DNA from 3 places in the Thioalkalivibrio sp. ALE9 genome. Region 3 is predicted to be linked to each of the others. Evidence: predicted binding sites of a transcription regulator. Region 3 holds the regulator's gene; each other region holds the start of a gene.
The links. Region 3 encodes sigma-54, which starts transcription at its own class of promoters, with help from an activator protein. Its sites were predicted from a motif close to TGGCANGNTNCNTGCTT; they were not measured.
Positions count from the first base shown of each region.

Region 1 (3,270 bases), on a different contig from region 3:
GTCTGCAGATCGGCCTGGGCCGCGTTGAGTCCGCTCAATCCGATATTGAAGGGCATGGGGTGTTTCCTCCGTCAGGGTTCTTGTTGCGGGGCGTCAGCCGCCAATCCGCCGTACATCCGAAAAGCTGATCTCGCCCAGGCCCTGCACGGTCAGTGCCAGCCCGGAGTCACTGCCCACCGCGACGCTTTCCACGCGGGCATCCAGAAAGGTATCCACGGCCTCCGACTGGGTCCCGGAGCGGGCCGTGGCCTTGAATTCGTAGACGCCCGGTGGCGCGAAGGTGCCGTCGTCGCGCATGCCGTCCCAGGTGAACTCCTGCAGGCCGCTGCCGGCAGCGCCCATATTCATGCGGCGAATGCGCTCGCCATTAGGGCTGTACACGTCGATCTGCAGCTCTTCGGTGGCGCGCTCCAGATCGACCGCGCCGTTCACCCCCCCGTCGGGCCCCAGCTCGCCAAACTCGACGGGCACCAGTACATCCTTGCCAACCAGCGAAGCCGCCTGCAGCGTCTGGTTCTGCCCCAGGGACTGCGCCAGCTTCTCGAAGGACTTGGACAGCTGCTCGATGCCGGTCACGGTGGAGAACTGCGCCATCTGGCCGAGGAAATCACCGTTATCCATCGGCTCCATCGGGTCCTGGTTCTCCAGCTGGGTGGTCATCAGCTTGAGGAAGTCGGACTGCCCGAGGCGGTCCATCTCGCCTTCCGGCTTCTTCTCCGGGCGCGACAGGCCGAGGCGATCCAGCAATTCGGGGGAAATCTGTGTCATGGCGGGCTCCTCTAGCCTTGGCCGATCTGCAATGTGCGCTGGAGCAGCTGACGCGAGGTCTCCATCACCTCGACGTTCGCTTCGTAGTTGCGCGAGGCGGACATCATGTTGGCCATCTCCTCGACCACGCTGATCGCCGGGCGGAAGATGTAGCCCTCCTCGTTCGCCTGCGGATGGTGCGGCTCGTAGTGGGCATTCGGCGCCGCCTGCGATTCGGTGACACCGGCGACCCGCACGGCCGTCGCCGAGCCGTTGGGACTGGCCTGGTCCATCACGCTCTGGAACAGCACCTGCTTGGCGCGGTAGGCCTCGTCCGGGTTGGTCGCCGCCGTGTTCGCGTTGGCCAGATTCGAGGCGACGGTATTCAGGCGCACCGACTGCGCCGACAGCGCCGAAGCCGAGGTATTGAACAGACTGAACATGTTGCTCACGACATCGATCTCCCGATCAGGCCCGCGTTAACGGTCGCCCCTCAGGGCTTCGCGGATGCCGGAGACCCGGCGGTTAAGGAATTCCAGACTGCTCTGGTACTGGATCGCGTTCTCGGCAAAGGCGGCACGTTCCATCTGCGGATCCACCGTGTTGCCATCCAGGGACGCCTGCGACGGGACGCGATAAAGCGCCTCGGCCTGCCCGTTCATCGCCCCGGCATTGGGGTCGATATGCGCCGCCTGGCTACGCGCCATGGGCAAGTGATTGCCGCTCCCCGCCGCGGACTCGAGCACCGCGCGAAAGTCGATATCGCGCGCCTTGTAGTTCGGGGTGTCCGCATTGGCGATGTTGGAGGCCAGCAGCTCCATGCGCTGGGCGCGCACGTTGACCGCCTGCGGCAGGATGCCCATCGCCTTGTCGAGAGAGAGACTCATCGTTTCCGTCCTGTCCGCCCGTGGCGGACCCTCGCTACCAGAACCGGGACGCAGCCATTGCGGCCCTTTGCGAGGAGACCGATGCAATCGCTATGCCAGCGAGGGGAATCCGTCTCGGCTGGGGACGCCCTTAGCGGGGAACGTGGGAAGGGAGCAATTCGAGTCGCGGCCGCATTGCGCGGGCGTTTCGGACCTGGCGCCCCTGCGACGGAGAGGCGTCAGGATTTGAGCCGGAGGACCGAGCCGTAGTCGGTGCGAACCGTCTCGAAGGCCTTGGTGTACGGGCCGGCCGTCTCCGAAGCGCCAAGAAACAGATAGCCGCCCGGATTCATCTGCCGCGCAATACCGTCAAGAACCTGTCGCTTGGTCTCGCCGGAGAAATAGATCAGCACGTTGCGGCAGAACACCAGGTCGAACTTGCCCAGTGCCGCGTAGCTGTCGATCAGGTTGAGCTTCTGAAAACGACAGCGCCGCTGTACCTCGGGAACGACCTTGTGGCCGTCCGTCACGGTCTCGAAGAAGCGCGCGCGGCGGCTCTCGCTCAACCCGCGCACAATGCTCAGGCCGTCGTAGACCGCCCGCCGGGCGTCATCCAGAATCTTCTCCGACAGGTCCGTCCCCAGGATGGATACCGGCACCTTGCGCGAGGGGCGGGATTCCTCCCACTCGGAGACGACCATGGAGATGCTGTAGGCCTCCTGGCCACTGGAACAGCCGGAAGACCAGACCTTGATGCTGCTTCCCTTCGCAGCCAGCTCCGGCAACAACACATGCCGGAGGATCTCGAACGGAAAGCCATCGCGAAACCACGAGGTTTCGTTGGTCGTCATCGCGTCGATCACACGGGTGCGCAGCCGCGGATTCGGGGCTTGCCGCATCGCGTGCAGGAGCTCCGGCACGCTCTTGAAGTCGAACTCGTCGAGCAGCCGGGACAGTCGGCTCGACACCAGATACTGACGGCTGTCACCCAGCACCAGGCCGCAGCAGTCCTGCAGGAAGCGGGAAAACTCCTCGTAATCGCGGGAATCGATCACCGGTTCATCCCCGAGCACAGTCCATGGTGATTAGCATCCTGATGACGAGTCCTTGACAGCGGCGCTCGCGCCACGAAACGCAGGGGGAATCCCCGGTAGCGGGTTTCAGTATACGGTGTCGCAGGCGGGACACGACACTGGGCCCTTGTCGGCCATGTGACGCCGCCCCGACCTTGCCGGGCGGCAACCCCGTTCCCCTCGGCCGTCATTCGACCTGCTGGCCCTCGCGCCCGGTCTGGTCGAGCACCGCGTTGGCCAGTTCGTCGGGGTTGAACTTCGAGAGAAAGGCATCGGCCCCGGCACGCTTGACCATGTCGGTATTGAACTCGCCGCTCAACGAGGAATGCAGTAGTACCTTCAGATCTTTCAGGGCGGGATTGTCCCGGATCCGCGCCGTCAGGGTATAGCCGTCCATGCGTGGCATCTCGATGTCCGAGATCACCAGCTCGATCTGGTCGCGAACCGGGCCCTCCCCGGCCTTCTGCTCCAGGAAGTCGAGCGCCTCCTGACCATCCTTGAAGACCTCGTATTCGAACCCGAGACCGCGGATCGCGCCTTCGATCTGCTTGCGCGCCACGACCGAGTCGTCAACGATCACGACC
Region 1 covers NZ_KB898122.1:323,770-327,039, reverse strand. The annotation lists gene flgE (flagellar hook protein FlgE) at 1-56, opposite strand, end outside; gene D106_RS0101555 (flagellar hook assembly protein FlgD) at 94-768, opposite strand; gene flgC (flagellar basal body rod protein FlgC) at 780-1,199, opposite strand; gene flgB (flagellar basal body rod protein FlgB) at 1,227-1,634, opposite strand; gene D106_RS0101540 (protein-glutamate O-methyltransferase CheR) at 1,853-2,668, opposite strand; gene D106_RS0101535 (chemotaxis protein CheV) at 2,874-3,270, opposite strand, start outside.
Region 1: a site for sigma-54 is predicted at 1,716-1,732, ahead of flgB (flagellar basal body rod protein FlgB). Genes of this name have one in related genera too.

Region 2 (3,270 bases), on a different contig from region 3:
GGCCGTCAGCTTCGACCGCGCCCGGGATGATCTGCTGGCACTAGTCGGGGGTGGCGCGGCATGAACCCGAAGCGCCTGGAGCGCCTGCTGCGGCTGCGCAAGATCGAGGAAAGCGAGGCGACGCGCCAGCTGGGCGAGCGGCTGCAGCAACTGGATGCCATCGCCGGCCAACGCGAGCGCCTGGAGACCTATCAGCGGGAATACCTGCAGGCAACCCTGCCGGACGATGCCAATGCGCTGAAGTGGCTGGCCGGCATGCGCGACCAGCTGCGCTCCGCGCTGGAGCAGCAGGATCTGCGCATCCAGGCGGCCGAGTCCCAGGTGGAGACGGCGCGCCAGGAGTGGCTGGAGCGCCATCGAAACAGCCTCTCGCTGGAGAAGCTGCTCGAGCGCCGGCGGGCCGAGACCGCGCGGCATGACGCGCGGCGCCAGCAGACGGAACAGGATATGTGGGCCACCCGCCAGGCCCATGCGCGCGAGGCAGACGCGCGTTGGCAGGGTTCTTGAATGGACCCTGAGTATCGATTGAGGCAAGGGCCCGGGGATGACCCCGGCAGACCGAGGATTCGGCAATGATCGCAACACAGAATACGGGCCAGGGCATGCTGCCGCTGCTGCAACTGCTGGGCGGCAGCTCGATGCAGGGCCTGGACGACCTGAAAGGCCTGCAAGGCCGCCTCAAGGGCCAGGACGGCGAGGACTTCCTGGCCATCCTGGAGCCCCAGATGGAGTCGCTGCTGGCCAGCCTGGGCGTTCCCGGCGAGGAACTGGAAGGCCTGGACCTGGAGGCGATGCTGGCGCGACTCCAGGACTTGCTGGACGGGCAGCCCCTGGCCGCGGATCCCGAAGGGGGTGGCAATGCCTTGCCGGTCGCCGCGCTGATGGCTGCGACCCAGGAACCGGGACGAGCCGAGGTGCCCCGCGCCGAAGGTACCCCCGCCCGGGGAGGAGGCGAGGAGCGGGCCCTGCCGGTGAAGCCGCTGCCGGCCGCGGTCATGCGGCTGTTCGTCGAAGCGGCCCAGGCCAACGCCGGACGCGATGGCGCGGTTGCCCTGAAGCCCGACGTGATGGGTGCGCAGGGAGGCATGGCCCGCGACAACGTCCTGGAGATCCTCGCCCAGTGGATGGGGCAGGGGGGTGACGAGGCGCGCCGCGGCCGTTCCGACCCCCTGAGCGGGGTGCTGCCGGCCCAGGGGCTCGGGCAGGCCGAAGGGACGGACGGGGCGCGGGCGCTGCCGCGCCTCGATCTGACACGACTCCTGCAGCAGCCCAACGGGGCCCGGGAGCTGGCCGACCAGGTTCGCATGCTGGCCCAGGCGCAGGGCGGGCGTACCGAACTCAAGCTGCACCCGCCGCAACTGGGCAGCCTGGATGTGCGTGTGCTGGTCGAGGGTGATCGCACCAGTATCCAGTTCATCAGTGCCAATCCGGTGACCCGCGAGGTGCTGGAGGCGGCCATGCCGCGCCTGCGTGACAGCCTGGCCGAGAGCGGCCTGATGCTGGACGATGCGACCGTGTCCGACCACGCGGCCGAGGAGCAGGCGGAGCAGGAGGCCGGCGAGACGGCGCTCGCGGCGGATGACGAGGCCGCCGAGGCCGAGGACCGCGAGGCCGCCGATGGCAGCACGCTCTCCATGCTGAACCGGCGCCTGGACCTGTTTGCCTGACCGGCCGTGCTTGGGTGCAGCCGCGGCCTGCGGCCGTGGCTGCAGGCCCGTTCCTGCGCTTATGCCGGCTTCCCCCATGTTCCCGTGTGCCGCCAAGATTCCGTCTTTCACGGCGGCCGGGCGGCCGATTCTTGACGTTCTTCATGTTTTCCGCGCCCGCGTTTACCCCGGAAAACCGCCAGTAACCAAGCGTAACTGACGGATTACAAAGACTAAAACGACTTCTGGCATCAGCCTTGCTATGGTCTGTACCGAGAACGAATCCTCGGTTTACCGGACAGCGGGTGCGATATGGCAGAGAAGGAAGTCAATCTGGACGACGACGAAGGCGGCGCCCCGAAGAAGGGCGGGAAGGGCAAGCTGATCGTCCTGATCCTGGTCGTCCTGTTTCTCGTAGCCGGCGGTGCGGCCGCCGCCTGGTTCTTCCTGATGGCGGACGGTGACGATACCGAGCAGGTCGAAGCCGGCCCGCCCGAGCGGCTGTACACCAGCCTCGAGCCGATGACGGTGAACATCGAGGCCCCGGGGCGCATCCGCTACCTGCGCGCGGAACTGTCGCTGGTGACCCATGACCCGGCGGTCGCCGAGGCCTTCGAACGACACCTGCCGGCAATCCGAAACGACCTCCTGGGCATCCTGGCGGAACAGCGCTACGAGGATCTCAATACCCGCGCGGGCAAGGAGGCCCTGGCGGAAGAGCTGAAAGAGACGATCGCCGGGATCCTGCGTTCCCGCGATGCCCCGGACGCGGTCGAGGCCGTGCTGTTCAACGAACTGGTGATGCAGTAGGAGCCCCGTCATGGCACAGACGGATATCCTCAGCCAGGACGAGATCGATGCCCTCCTGCACGGCGTGGACGAGGGCGACGTCGAGACGGAAGACCCGTATCCGAGTGATGGCCAGGCACGCGAATTCAACTTCGCCACCCAGGACCGGATCGTGCGTGGGCGCATGCCCACGCTGGAGATGATCAACGAGCGCTTCGCGCGTCACCTGCGGGTCCGTCTGTTCAACGTGCTGCGTCGCTCCGCCGAGATCTCGGTGGTGGGCACCCGCATCACCAAGTTCTCCGAGTACATGCATTCGCTGTTCGTGCCCACCAGCCTGAACCTGGTGCGCGCGCATCCGTTGCACGGCACCGGGCTGTTCGTGTTCGACCCGAAGCTGGTGTTCATCCTGGTGGACAACTTCTTCGGCGGCGACGGCCGTTACTACACCCGCATCGAGGGGCGTGACTTCACCCCGATGGAGATGAAGGTGGTGCACGGCGTGCTGGAAGGCGCGTTCGAGGACATGCAAAAGGCCTGGCAGCCGGTCATGGACCTGGAGTTCGAGTTCCTGAACTCCGAGGTCAACCCGCAGTTCGCGAATATCGTCTCGCCGACCGAGATCGTGGTGATCAGCGAGTTCCACATCGAGCTCGACGGGGGCGGTGGCAACCTGCACGTGACCCTGCCGTACTCGATGATCGAGCCGATCCGCGAGCAGCTGGATACCGGTATTCAGTCGGACCGCTCCGACGTAGACCAGCGCTGGATGCACGCACTCGAGGAGGAGATCCAGACCGCCGAGGTCGAGATCAGCTCCATCCTGGCCGAGACC
Region 2 covers NZ_KB898122.1:484,473-487,742, forward strand. The annotation lists gene D106_RS0102290 (FliI/YscN family ATPase) at 1-64, shown strand, start outside; gene fliJ (flagellar export protein FliJ) at 61-507, shown strand; gene D106_RS0102300 (flagellar hook-length control protein FliK) at 573-1,667, shown strand; gene fliL (flagellar basal body-associated protein FliL) at 1,959-2,456, shown strand; gene fliM (flagellar motor switch protein FliM) at 2,467-3,270, shown strand, end outside.
Region 2: a site for sigma-54 is predicted at 1,893-1,909, ahead of fliL (flagellar basal body-associated protein FliL). Genes of this name have one in related genera too.

Region 3 (3,270 bases):
GGCCGACACGGTCTACGTGCGCACCCGGGATCGTCGCCCTTACGAGATGGAGGCCCACGGCGAGCCGGCCCGCCTGGAATCCCCCGACCCCGAGACCGGCGAGATGCGTATCGCCACCGCGCTGCGCATCGACTACCTGCTGAACGAGGACCGCATGATCCTCACCGACCAGGCCCATGTGATCACCGCCAGCGAAGAGGCGCGCGGCAAGCGCATCACCTACGACCTGACCACCGACGTGATCGAGGCCGAACGCGGCGAGGGCGACAGCGAACGCGTACGTATCACCATCCAGCCACGCGACGACGAATGAACGCACCCGCCACCAGCCCGGCGCCGGAACCCGCCGAGGCCCGTGATCGCCTGATCGGGCGCGAACTGACCAAGCGCTACGGCCAGCGCACCGTGCTCGACCAGGTGGATGTCGACCTCGCACCCGGTGAAGTGGTCGGCCTACTGGGTCCCAACGGCGCCGGCAAGACCACCTGCTTCTACAGCCTGGTCGGGCTGATCCGCCCTAACGCCGGGCGCATCACCCTGGGCGGGCACGACATCACCCGCGCGCCCATCCACGTGCGCGCCCGCGCCGGTCTCGGCTACCTGCCCCAGGAGGCCTCGATCTTTCGCCGCCTGAGCGTGTGGGACAACCTGCAGGCCGTGCTGGAACTGCGTCCCGGACTGGACCGCCACGAACGCCGGCGTATCGGCGACGCGCTGATCGAGGAGTTTCAGCTCGAGACCGTGCGCCACAGCCCCGGGATCGCGCTGTCCGGCGGCGAACGTCGGCGCGCCGAGATTGCGCGGGCCCTGGCCGGTGACCCGCAATTCATCTGCCTGGACGAGCCCTTTGCCGGGGTGGACCCGATCTCGGTGGGCGATATCCAGGATGTAATTCGCCACCTTGCAGCGCGCGGCATCGGGGTTCTGATCTCCGATCACAACGTGCGCGAAACCCTCGGGATCTGCCACAGGGCCTATATTCTGAGCGAGGGGCGCCTGCTGGCCGCCGGGACACCCGACGAGCTACTGGCCGACCCCCAGGTGCGCCGGGTCTATCTCGGCGAGAATTTCCGCCTGTGATTCCGGCACGCGCACAACCCGCGCCGGTGCACAAACCACGAGGCAGCATTTAAGATCGCTCTTATGGTCACCCGCGACCCGCACAGCCAATGCTGAAACCCGGCCTGAATCTTCAGCTGGGTCAGACGCTCACCATGACCCCGCAACTGCAGCAGGCGATCCGCCTGTTGCAGTTGTCCACGCTCGAGCTGCAGGTGGAGATCCAGCAGGCGCTGGAGAGCAACCCCATGCTCGAACAGGTGGAAGACGAGGACGACATGGGCGGGGCCGAGCGCCTGGACGCGGAGGGCGAGGTGGTGGAAGGCGACCGCATGGAGGCCACTACCACCAGCGATGACGTGATTCCCGAGGAGCTCACCACCGACAGCCGCTGGGACGACATCTACGAACCGCCGCCCGCCCCCAAGGGCGTGGATGACCGCGACCCGCTGGAAAACACCAGCGACGACGACGGCGAGGGCCTGCAGGACCACCTGCTGTGGCAGCTGCACCTGAGCCACCTGACTCCGCGCGACCAGCGCATCGGCGCGGCCCTGATCGACGCGATCAGCCCCGACGGCTATCTCGAAGGCGACCTCGAGACGCTGGCCGAGACCATCAGCCGCGGCGAGGAAGAGCCCGTCGGCGTGGATGAGGTCGAGGCAGTCCTGCACTGGATCCAGCAGTGCGACCCCCTGGGCGTGGGCGCGCGCGATCTGCGCGAATGCCTGGAGATTCAGCTGCGCGAACTGGCCCCGGACGCCCCCGCCCGCGAGGCCGCCCGGGCGATCCTGGAACACGGCATGGACAGCCTGGGCAAGCGCGATTACAAAGCCCTGCAACGCCAGTCGGGTGTGCGCGACCCGGACGAACTGGCGCGCGCCCTGGACCTGATCCGCACCCTGAACCCGCGGCCGGGCGCGCAGATCAGTGCCGCCACCTCCGAATACGTGGTGCCCGATGTCTACGTGCGCCACACCCCGGAGGGCTGGCGCGTGGAGCTGAACCCGGAAATCGCGCCACGCATCCGTATCAACGACCTCTACGCCGGCATGGTGCGCCAGGTATCGGATGCCCGCGACAGTGCCTTCATGCGCGACCAGCTGCAGGAGGCGCGCTGGTTCCTGAAGAGCCTGCACAGCCGCAACGACACCCTGCTGCGCGTCGCCGAGGCGATTGTCCATCGCCAGCAAGGCTTCCTGGAACACGGCGAGGTCGCGATGCAGCCATTGATCCTGCGCGATATCGCCGAGATCCTGGAGATGCACGAATCGACCATCTCCCGGGTGACCACCCAGAAATACATGCACACCCCGCGCGGAGTCTTCGAGTTCAAGTATTTCTTCTCCAGCCATGTCGGCACCAACGACGGTGGCGAGTGTTCCGCCACCGCCATCCGTGCCATGATTCGCGAATTGATCGACGACGAACCCGCGAACAAGCCGCTCAGCGATGCCCGGCTCGCCCAGATCCTGGCGGACCGGGGCATCAATGTGGCGCGTCGCACCGTGGCCAAGTACCGCGAGGCGATGCACATCCCTTCATCCAGCGAACGCCGGCAGATGGCCTCCATGCCCACCGGCCACAAGTAACCAAGGAGTCCCGACCATGCAGATCAACCTGACCGGCCACCATGTGGACCTCACCGACGCCCTGCGCGACTACGTCAACGAGAAGTTCGCGAAGCTGGAACGCCACTTCGACAAGGTCATCGACGTGCACGTCGTGCTGACCCACGAGAAGACCCAGAACCAGTTCAACAAGGCCGAGGCGAATCTCCAGGTCAGCGGCAATCACATCCACGCGGAGGCCTCCCACGAGGACATGTACGCCGCCATCGACGCGCTGATCGACAAGGTCGACCGCCAGCTGATCAAGCACAAGGAAAAGGTCAAGGATCATCACCGGGCCGAGGGCGCCCAGCGCAACCGTGAGCAGGCCTCCTGACCCATGTCCATTGCCGAGCTGATCACCGCCGAGCGCATCCGCCTGGAGCCGGAATGCTCCAGTCAGAAGCGGGCCCTGGAGGCCCTGTCGGAACTCCTCGCCGGCGGCGGTGATGCCGGCGGACCGGGCAGCACCGCGATCTTCGAGGCCCTGTCCGCGCGCGAAAAGCTGGGCTCCACCGGCCTGGGCCATGGGGTTGCGATCCCCCATGGCCGCCTGGCCGATCTCGAGGCTCCGCGCGTGGCCGTCCTGCGCCTGGAGAGC
Region 3 covers NZ_KB898129.1:79,574-82,843, forward strand. The annotation lists gene lptA (lipopolysaccharide transport periplasmic protein LptA) at 1-313, shown strand, start outside; gene lptB (LPS export ABC transporter ATP-binding protein) at 310-1,080, shown strand; gene D106_RS0110675 (RNA polymerase factor sigma-54) at 1,170-2,651, shown strand; gene hpf (ribosome hibernation-promoting factor, HPF/YfiA family) at 2,668-3,006, shown strand; gene D106_RS0110685 (PTS sugar transporter subunit IIA) at 3,010-3,270, shown strand, end outside.